DNA from 3 places in the Paenibacillus sp. J22R3 genome. Region 1 is predicted to be linked to each of the others. Evidence: predicted binding sites of a transcription regulator. Region 1 holds the regulator's gene; each other region holds the start of a gene.
The links. The regulator LexA, encoded in region 1, represses DNA repair genes until DNA is damaged. The targets are predictions, from matches to a motif close to CGAACATATGTTCG.

Region 1 (3,284 bases):
AGCGGCCGGATACATACACGTTCGCAGTATCAAGGAAATTGCCGCCTTTCTCGAAGAAACGATTCATCATCTCTATGGAATCCGTCTCGCTTGTCGTATTACCGAACGTCATTGTACCTAAGCAAAGCTCCGATACGGCTAAACCGCTTCGGCCAAGTAAACGATATTGCATGCTACATGTCCTCCTTCAAATAGACTGCTGCTAATGCTTGATCGTATCTTCCCCGTTCTCTTCATCTTCCACATATTTAATGGTATCGAGTTGATTCCGGAAGTTATTCTTGAAATTCTCAAGGTATAGACGGCGAAGCTCGTCGCGTTCGACCAGTTCCTCCGGCGACAACCCTACGGTTTTGTTCTTTCTGGATAGTTCATTAATACGGGCGATAATCTTTTCCATTTCAAATAAGCTCCTTCCCTGATTCGGCCAACATGTCATTCTTTACTTTGACATTTTTAATTGCCCATTGTCAAGGCGAAATGGCCCTCTCTGAGGCTTGTTTTCACTTGTCTTCTCCATCCTCTTTCCACCTCGGGTGCACCTTATAATTACGTTATGCCGCCAGAAATAAAAAAAGCCTGAGCAATAGAGACTCAGACTTCTGAATGTAGATTCCTATGGATCATTCTTGTAAGTATGTATTGATTCTATTGAAGCTGTTTCGGCGAGCCCAGTTATTCAACAGGGATAATTAAGGATTGTCCGGCTTGCAGCGAGCTGGAGGTTAAGTTGTTCCGTTGTTTCAAGTTAAAAACAACATGACGAATATCTTCGCCTTCCTTACGAATACTGCTAGCGATGTTCCATAGTGTGTCACCTGAGCCAACAACTACAATCTGTTCCGAAGCAGTTGGCGCTGCAGGATATTCACTGTTCGCTTGGCTTGTCATCAGTGAGAGTCCTGTGAACAGCAGTACGAAGAACAGTGTTGCTGCGGCTAGTCTCATTAATAGGCGTTCTGTTCTTCTCTCTTGCCAAGTACGCTTCACAGCGCGAGTATTCCGTGTATTGCGAGCTTCACCTTTATAATTAGAAGAGTAAGTGGACATCGTTGTCATCATTCTCCAGCACCCCAAACGTTTGTTCTATTTGATAAATCAAGAATAACACGAACGTTTGTTTGTGGTCAAGCGTTTTTGGAACATTTGTTCGTAAAAATATGCGAACCTGTGTTTCTCGAACTTATGTTTGTACGAACTCCGGTTCTGTGTTATAATTTGACACAAATGAAACTTTGGAGTGATTCCGGTGTCGAAACTTTCAAACCGCCAGCAGGCGATACTAGAATTCATTAAGACGGAAGTTCGCGAGAAAGGTTATCCGCCTTCCGTTCGCGAGATCGGTGAAGCGGTCGGACTCGCTTCCAGCTCTACAGTCCATGGCCATCTTGATCGCCTGGAGAAGAAAGGCCTTATTCGCCGTGACCCAACTAAACCTCGCGCAATTGAGATCTTGGACGGCGAAGACAACGAGATTCCATTCCCGCTTTCCATTGCTAAGGTTCCTGTGGTAGGTAAGGTAACTGCCGGTGTACCGATTACTGCAACAGAGAACATCGAGGATTACTTCCCCCTTCCGGCTGACAGGGTTGGCGACCACAATGTATTCATCCTGAACGTTGTCGGTGAAAGTATGATCGAAGCAGGCATTCATAACGGCGATTACGTCATTGTCCGCCAACAGCAAACCGCTTCCAACGGCGATATCGTCGTTGCGATGACAGAAGAAGACGAAGCAACTGTTAAGACCTTCTATAAAGAGAAGGATCATATCCGTCTGCAGCCGGAGAATTCCACGATGGAACCGATCCGTCTGCGTAACGTCTCCATTCTCGGTAAAGTCATCGGGCTTTTCCGCGACATCCACTAACAAACAAATGATAAGGGGCATTTCTTCTCGCTGCAGCAGCGTCAGGAAATGCCCCTTTTTCTGTCACCCGTCACGCAACGCCGATGTACCTCCATTATGTCAGCTAACCTACGATTTCGCGGAATAACAAATGACGATAGGTGAATTTACTTCTCTTGTATTTGAAGCTTAAGGCTATGCCGGAGAAATCAATTGCTATCGATTTAAGCGCGCATGCTGTTACTTTTTGTCGAATCAAGGCTGCCAATCGTGTTCGATTATTATTGTTCACGGCAGCCGCAACAGCAGCTGCGTATGTTGAAGAGGAACGAAGCGCTTTATAGAAAGGCAGAATTGCTCTTGCAATAGCTCGATGAATCGGGGTTGAGAATGTGAATTGGGTCGTTCCGGGCGGAATCGTCGTTCCGATGGAATATTGAAGAACTGGTTCAGGGAACTCAAAATCAAAGAAGTAACCTATGGCATTCGTAGAGAACCCATTTAATTTAGCAGAAGGCACAACCGACTTAAATAGAGCGGATAAGGTATCTAAATCCGCGCCGCGAATAGCCTTGGACCATTTCAGGGCATAGGAATAGTTCAGTACGATCTTCCTTAAGAATGGCACCATAGTTGCTGCTACATGGGATAATATCGCTCCGGTGAGTCGAAACCGTTTCTCCTCTTTTGTCGCCGCTTGCTTCTTCACATACGCTGCCTCCTTCATGAATCGAATGGCTATTGTGGCATCGTATGCGAAAGCAGAGGTACAAGTGCGGAAGCACTAATACTCGAAGACACAAAAAACCCTTGATACCATACGGCATCAAGGGTTTCTTCGGTTCTAGTAGAGCGTCAAGTACTGATCGCGTTCCCACTCGTGGATTTGCGTGCGGTACATATCCCACTCGATTTCTTTAAGCTCATAGAAATGGGCAAGCGCGTGATCGCCAAGCGCTTCACAAATAACTTCGCTGCGAAGCAGCTCAGTCAATGCTTCTTTCAGGTCATCCGGCAAGGTAGGGATGCCCTCTTCGATACGCTCCTCATCCGTCATCACGTAGATATTACGGTCAGTCGGAGCCGGCAGCGGAGTTTTGTTGCGGATACCATCAAGACCTGCTTTAAGCATAACTGCAAGCGCCAGGTATGGATTAGCTGCTGGATCTGGACTACGAACTTCGATACGCGTGCTGAGACCGCGCGAAGCCGGGATACGGATCATCGGACTGCGGTTGCTTGCAGACCAAGCCACATAGCAAGGGGCTTCATAGCCAGGAACCAGACGCTTGTACGAATTTACGGTAGGGTTCGTAATCGCTGAGAAAGCACGTGCATGGTTCAGCATGCCAGCCATGTAATAACGAGCCGTTTGGCTAAGGCCCAGCTTGTCGCTCTCATCGTAGAACGCATTCACATTGCCCTTGAACAACGA
Region 2 (3,284 bases), on a different contig from region 1:
CTGATCGAGCAAATCCATAACGCCGTCCCACAGCTGCCGATGCTCTCTCGCCCGAAGGGGAATGCCTTCCGCAATGGCTTTGCGGCTCCAGCGCTCCATACGATCCGGCGCTTCAATGGTAACCAGCAGTCTGTACATGGCCTCGCACATTTGTCTGACGCTGCCGGCTTTCTTCATCTCTCTGCCGAATTTGCGCAGAATCGGTACAACCGCTTCCCTTGCGGCCATAATGGCTTCAAATTCCCGCAGCTCATTCTCGCCTGCTTGAACGGGATCGCCATCCAGCGTATCACGCATTAATGGCTTCCACTGGCTGAGCGTCGTCCATCTGTTGCCATTCATGCCTGATGCAAGTGCATAGTTTTCTAGCAAATCAAACGTTTCCCGCGTTATACTGCCGTCCTCAGGGATGAGAAGCTCTGATTTAATGCAGCGGAATACGGCTTCATAACGCCAGCCGTGTGTCGCGATCTCCAGCGCAGAACGAATAAACTCGACGAACGGATGATGTAGCGCACCATTCTTCTGATCGAGGAAAAAGGGGATGCCGTAGTCAGCGAATACAGCTTTAATATAATCGTTGTAATCCGGCGCATTACGTACCATAACGGCCATATCCCGATAGCGCAGCTCTTCGTCACGTACTCGGCGCGTAATATCGCGAGCGACCGCCTCAACTTCTGCCCGGCGATTGGCTGCAGCATGAAGCGAAACGCCCCCTTGCGCCAGTTCAGTCTCCGTTAGATGAATCGGCTTCCTTCCGCCGTAGTGGCGTTCCAAATGCGCAAGCATCGGATTCTCCTTGAACCTGTACGGCGTTCCGTCGAGGAATACCGGCTCCTCGATCTCCACACCGTTCTCGATTGCCAAATCACGTAGCTTCATATAGGTCTCCGCAGTCGGCCGGAATAGATCCAGCTCATGCGGCTGTTCGCTTTGCTCGTAAAGCTTGTCCAGGCATAACGTTACAGTCATCCCTTTGGAGTACTTCATTAAGGTGCCGAGCGCGTCGAATTCTTTGGGTGTAAAGCCGTGAAACCCATCTACCCAAATCTCTGTATCTGCCATTGAAGGCGCTTGATGATAACCCTTGACAAGCCAGCTCAAATAATCCTCGGCATCGACATAGAGCCCGTCCAGTTCACGTTCAAGGCCTGAGGAAATCATTTGCAGATCGTGAAGCTTTCTCCCAAGCAGCAAGCTGCCCTTCTGAGGCATGCGGCTTTCGACAAATGTGGAAAGCTCATCTGTACCGATCCCGTACCGCTTCCACTCCGTCATCAGCTCGCCAAGACGCTCGATGAAACCATGCTGGGACTCGCTGCCTTTAAACAGCTGCAGTTGCTCCTCAAGGCGGTGGACGATTTTGTAAAGCAGCATATTCTTGCCGTTCTCGCTAATAGGAACCAGTGCAGTACCGCCTGTCTCCTGCATAATCCGGAACGAAAGACGGCGGAAGCTGAGTGCCTGCGCCCTTATAGAACCATTCAGCTCTGCATGGTTCAGTAATGCATATTCCGTTTGGAAGGTTGCCTGCTCCGGCACCAAGATGACAATCGGCGGCCCGTCCGGCTGTGCCAGCACGTTGCTGCGAATTTGATCCAAACAATAATGGGTCTTACCCGACCCTGACCGGCCAATTACAAATCGGAGCGTCATAATCCGCCAACCTCTTCTCGTTATTCGATTCTCCTATTCTACCATACGCCCCAGCTTGTTTCATCTGAAAACACAAACATTTGTTCGTTTTGAGCGAAGGTAAATTGTTCTTTGTCCCTTTTGGCTGAAGCCGCCACCCTCATCAATTGGAATATTGCACGTTCTGCAACATTTATCCTAGTACAGCGTGCAAAACAGAGAATTGTTGCTCGTTCTGCAACAATCCCCAAAGAAGCTGATTAAAACTAATCTAAAATATTGGAAATGTTGCATTCTCGGCATCATATCTCTTTATCAACCCGATGCATGGAGCAAATGTTGTATTTTGAGCAGTATTGTTCATGGCGGAGATCATCACGACGGCGGTGGCGGTGGTATGACACCGGTTTTGTTGGTGTTGGTTCAGCAACCCTAATAAACAATAAAAAACGCCCCCTTTACTTAAGCGATCACTTAAGTAAGGGAGCGTTAAAAACGAATATCAAATGCTGCTAGCGGCTTCGCACTTCGAATATGCCAAACTTCAAATAATGCCCTTCGTTGACGCCGACGATTTGGGGATGATCCTTGCCCGCTGCGCGCCAATCGATTAAGCGAAGTGTCTTCCCTGCATCAATGGCAGCCGCTTGGATCGTCTCGAGAAATAGCTCGGGACGCATATGGTAGGAGCAGCTGGCTGTAACCAGGTAGCCGCCTTCATTCACGAGCTTCATTCCATGAAGGTTGATATCCTTATAGCCGCGTACCGCGCCTTCAATTGCGTTCTTCGACTTCGTGAACGCCGGCGGATCAAGTATGACCACATCCCATTTACGGCCTGCTTCCCCCATCTTCTTGGAGGTATCCACTGCCTTCGCACTGCCGCGCTCTTGACGCACTTCGATTCCCTTCACTTGTCTGCGAAGATATTCGAACGCATCCGCTACGACAAACTCTACTCGCTCCTCGAAGCCGTTACGAACGACATTGCGGCGTGCGGTTTCGATGGCATGCTCGGATACATCGAGACAGGTTACTTTCTTGGCACCGTATTTGCAGGCGTGCAGCGTGAAGCTGCCCGTGTGCGCGAAACATTCAAGCACTGTAGCGCCATCCCAATACGGGAACGTGACTACTTTGCCATTCGCATTGACGGGGACTAGCTTCTCTTCGTTAAGAGCCGCCAATGTGCCGGTATCGTCTGACGGAGCCGAAGATGGTTCGCCATCTGCGACAGACTTCAATTGAATGCCGCTGCGCGTACCCCAGCCGAGCATCAGAGGTGCAATAGAAGCTCTGTTCTCGCGTTGATCGAAGAAGTAGCCGGTCTTCTGGCCTTCAACGATATCCACTTCCATCTGCAAGCCATTTTCCAAAATATCAACGATACGCGGACACTCCCCATAGAGTACCCCTGTCCGCTGCTCGACGCCTTCCAATTCACGAACGGATACATCACTGCGCTCGTAAATGCCTTGAGGAGCAAATACAGCAACCAATGCGGCAACAATCGCTTCACGGCGAACCTCCATGCCAAGCGTCAGCAGTTGTACAACAAGCACAGCTCCAAAACGATCTACGATAAGTCCCGGCAGAAAATCAGCCTCGCCGTAAACCATCCGGCAATCATGCCCTTGCACGAACCG
Region 3 (3,284 bases), on a different contig from region 1:
AAAAAGAAACCATGCTAGATGGGCAAATTTGTCCTCTCGCATGGTTCATTTTTATTTGGGGAGTAGTAATGAAACTCGTCATTCGGGCATGTCGTTTAAGCTTCTATAGAGAGTTTAACGGGACTTCCTCTATTAATGATGAGCTGCTATTCCTCACATTCCCAACGTCCTTCGAAACCGGATATTTAATCATTTCAGAATTGGGATAGGGTTTCATGAAGCTCAACACTTTCTCGGTCTCATCGATTTCTGGACTTATCCAGTTCGCAGCATCGGTGCCGGTCAAAATCACAGGCATTCGGTCATGTACGGTGGAAACGAGCTCATTCGGAGTTGTTGTTATGATCGTAGATGACCTAACCTCTTCCCCAGTGGACGGATCCCGCCAAGAATCGTATAAACCGGCAAACCCAAAAACACCTTTTGATTCTAGCTGGAATCGATACGGTTGCTTACTATCGGCTTCCTGTTTCCATTCTTAAAACCCATTGCTCACAACCAGGGCGATTCCGTTTCAGTAAATGTCGGAAAGCCGGCTTCTTTTCAATACCTTCTGCTCTGGCATTGATTGTTTTATATGCAATTTTTGCGTCCTTACTAAAGAACGGAATCAATCCCCATAGATACCCTTCCAATACCCGCTTCCCTTCCCGATTGATGATGCATGGGACTGTCTGGGTAGGAGCTACATTGTAGCGCTTTTTGAATAATCATAATTCACCTCGTCAACGGAGAATGTATCGATAATTTCACTCAGGTCGGCCGCAATCGTGAATCTTCCGCACAAGCAGCATCCCTCCTCACGGGGATATATTTCCCTTAAGAAGCGGTTTTAGTCAATCCATTCATCCCGTTGGACATTTCGTTTTCTGCCCACTTTATGATGTATGTATGTATATGTTATGTATATGTATGTATGTTTTTGTTGTTGTAAAATTTCCAGAAACATACCTTGCATACCGAACATGCGTTTGTAGTATAATAAAGGAACAAATGTTCGTGTGGAGGCGATAATATGCCATCATTACACTCGCAAATAAGCAAATATAAAGGGATGGCCATAGTGATTATTTATCAGGACAGGAACAATCGGATTACCAAGAGACAAATCCTTATACAATCCGTTACCCCTACGCATGTACGTGCGACTTGCCTGGAATCAGGTGGGCTACGGCTATTTAAGATTCACAATATCTTGGCGCATGAGCCGGTGATCCGAAATGCCGGGTAAAGAACGGGTCGTTTTCCTCGCGGATGCACAGTCTTTCTATGCCTCCGTAGAAAAGGCTACTCACCCCGAACATGCGAATAAACCTGTCGTAGTAGGAGCTGACCCAAGTCGTAAATCAGGGATTGTGTTAGCTGCTTGCCCGATCGCTAAATCCTTCGGTGTTTCTACAGCTATGCGACTAGGTGAGGCTCTTGCAAAGTGTCCTCAGCTCGTCGTAATTCGGCCGCGGATGCAAACGTATATCAGCGTATCGCTGCTCATTAATCAGATCTATAAGTCATTTACACCGCTTGTAGAGACGTTTTCGATCGATGAGTCCTTCCTTGATATCACAGGTTCAATCGCACTTTACGGTTCGCCACTTGAGATCGCCAGTCAAATGCAAAGCAAGGTGCTACTCTCAACCGGTGTATGGACCCGGGTTGGCTGTGGTCCAACCAAGATTCTGGCTAAGACAGCAACGGATAATTTCGCTAAGAAACACCCTGAAGGATTTTTTACACTTAATTTCGACAATATCGAGTCTGAATTATGGCCATTACCGATAAGCAGCATGTTTATGGTCGCCTCCCGCATGACAGCGCACTTTATTCGTATGGGAATTCATACGATCGGCGACCTGGCTAGGATGGAACTGCATGATTTTAAGCGGAGAATGCGGCAACGGATGGGCAAACAGAGTGACATTAAAGCCATTTATTACTGGCAGACAGCGCGTGGTATCGACCCTAGTCCCGTCGTTCCTGGAGCGTTTGGGAAGCCCAAATCGATTACTAGAGGACGCGCCTTACCGTGGAAACTATACCAAACCTTACCCGAAATTGAACCTCTGCTACTCGAACTCGTCATTGAGGTATGTCGAACATCTCGGCATCACAAATATAAAGGCAGGAAAGTCACGGTTAGTGCTGGTACGACAGATGGCGTTAAGACAAGCGGCTTCAGCCGGCAAATTACATTAGATAGTTCTAGCTGCTTGGAGCATCATATACTAGCTGCTGCGCATAAGATTTTCATGTCTCATTGGGACGGAAATCCTTTGACCCACCTTGGGGTGGATATTTCAGAGCTATCAGACAACAGCGTGTATCAGCTGGACCTTTTTGAGGATTTACCTCGTAAGCTCGAACTTGCCGCAGCAAAGGATAAAATCAAGGATCGGTACGGTGAAGCGGCTATTCTAAGCGCAGCATCGCTCCTGAAATCTGGCCAGGCGCGTGACAGGGCTCGAAAAATTGGAGGACACTTTAAATGAGTAAATTTCTAGAGGGGAATGGTCGTTGGGGCACTAAGTTTATATCGCCCGAACATCGTGATCAGCTTAACGAGCAAACCAATCCGGATAGATCAATACAAAAGGTGCCGCAGAATTTGTTGATAATGGTACGTGACTCCGTACTTCTGCCAATAATGATGACAGTGGTTGATAACAATCGTCTTGAGATCGAGAGGTCAAACTTTGCCTTGAAAAGACTTTACGCGGCATCTGCAAATCATCTGATAAATATCATCCATGCAGATTTAGTAAGAATCCGCAAAGAATTGAGAGAAAATCAAATTAAAGTAATTGAGGACGAGCGAATCGACGACGCCGTGCACTATAAATTTTTCTATCGTGGTTATGAGCATAAGTTTGCTTTGATGAGGTTTTTAGTAAGGTCAGAAGTCAGTACACGAATAGGTAAATATATCGCTCAATTCGAAAAACATCTCGATGAGGTTAAAAATACGTAATGAGTCTTTGAATAGATACAGGCATCAAAAGTTAAAATAAAAAGCCGGCGTGATGACTCCTCCGGCTTTTTAACATATAAACTGGATTTGATCCAAAGCTGATTGTCCCCTGCTGCCATTGACTGACGATCATCTAGAACTCATGCTTGTAAAGCATGTACTGGAGCGGGTGTAACGAATTCCTCGAATATTGGCGATCTTAGCTTTCCATCTTTAGTGACGCATTGAAATTTGATGCGGCATGTAAAGACTGATGATTTCAAGAAGATCCAATCTTTGTTTTCCCCTTTGACTATTTGCTTTGAGATGGAATGAAAAG

Region 2: the regulator LexA is predicted to act here: its motif matches at 1,733-1,746, upstream of addB (helicase-exonuclease AddAB subunit AddB).
Region 3: the regulator LexA is predicted to act here: its motif matches at 961-974, upstream of AC0YN4_RS27635 (DNA polymerase IV).

What each region holds. Positions count from the first base shown of each region.
Region 1 covers NZ_JBWDNS010000001.1:177,047-180,330, reverse strand. The annotation lists gene AC0YN4_RS00825 (aldo/keto reductase) at 1-172, opposite strand, end outside; gene AC0YN4_RS00820 (DUF896 domain-containing protein) at 203-400, opposite strand; gene AC0YN4_RS00815 (LysM peptidoglycan-binding domain-containing protein) at 676-1,062, opposite strand; gene lexA (transcriptional repressor LexA) at 1,250-1,870, shown strand; gene AC0YN4_RS00805 (hypothetical protein) at 1,974-2,558, opposite strand; gene glnA (type I glutamate--ammonia ligase) at 2,694-3,284, opposite strand, start outside.
Region 2 covers NZ_JBWDNS010000009.1:57,371-60,654, forward strand. The annotation lists gene addB (helicase-exonuclease AddAB subunit AddB) at 1-1,659, opposite strand, end outside; gene AC0YN4_RS28355 (class I SAM-dependent rRNA methyltransferase) at 2,151-3,284, opposite strand, start outside.
Region 3 covers NZ_JBWDNS010000008.1:126,927-130,210, reverse strand. The annotation lists partial or broken gene AC0YN4_RS27645 (SOS response-associated peptidase) at 104-466, opposite strand; gene AC0YN4_RS27640 (SOS response-associated peptidase family protein) at 456-659, opposite strand; gene AC0YN4_RS27635 (DNA polymerase IV) at 1,221-2,486, shown strand; gene AC0YN4_RS27630 (YhjD family protein) at 2,483-2,965, shown strand; gene AC0YN4_RS27625 (ATP-dependent DNA ligase) at 3,106-3,284, opposite strand, start outside.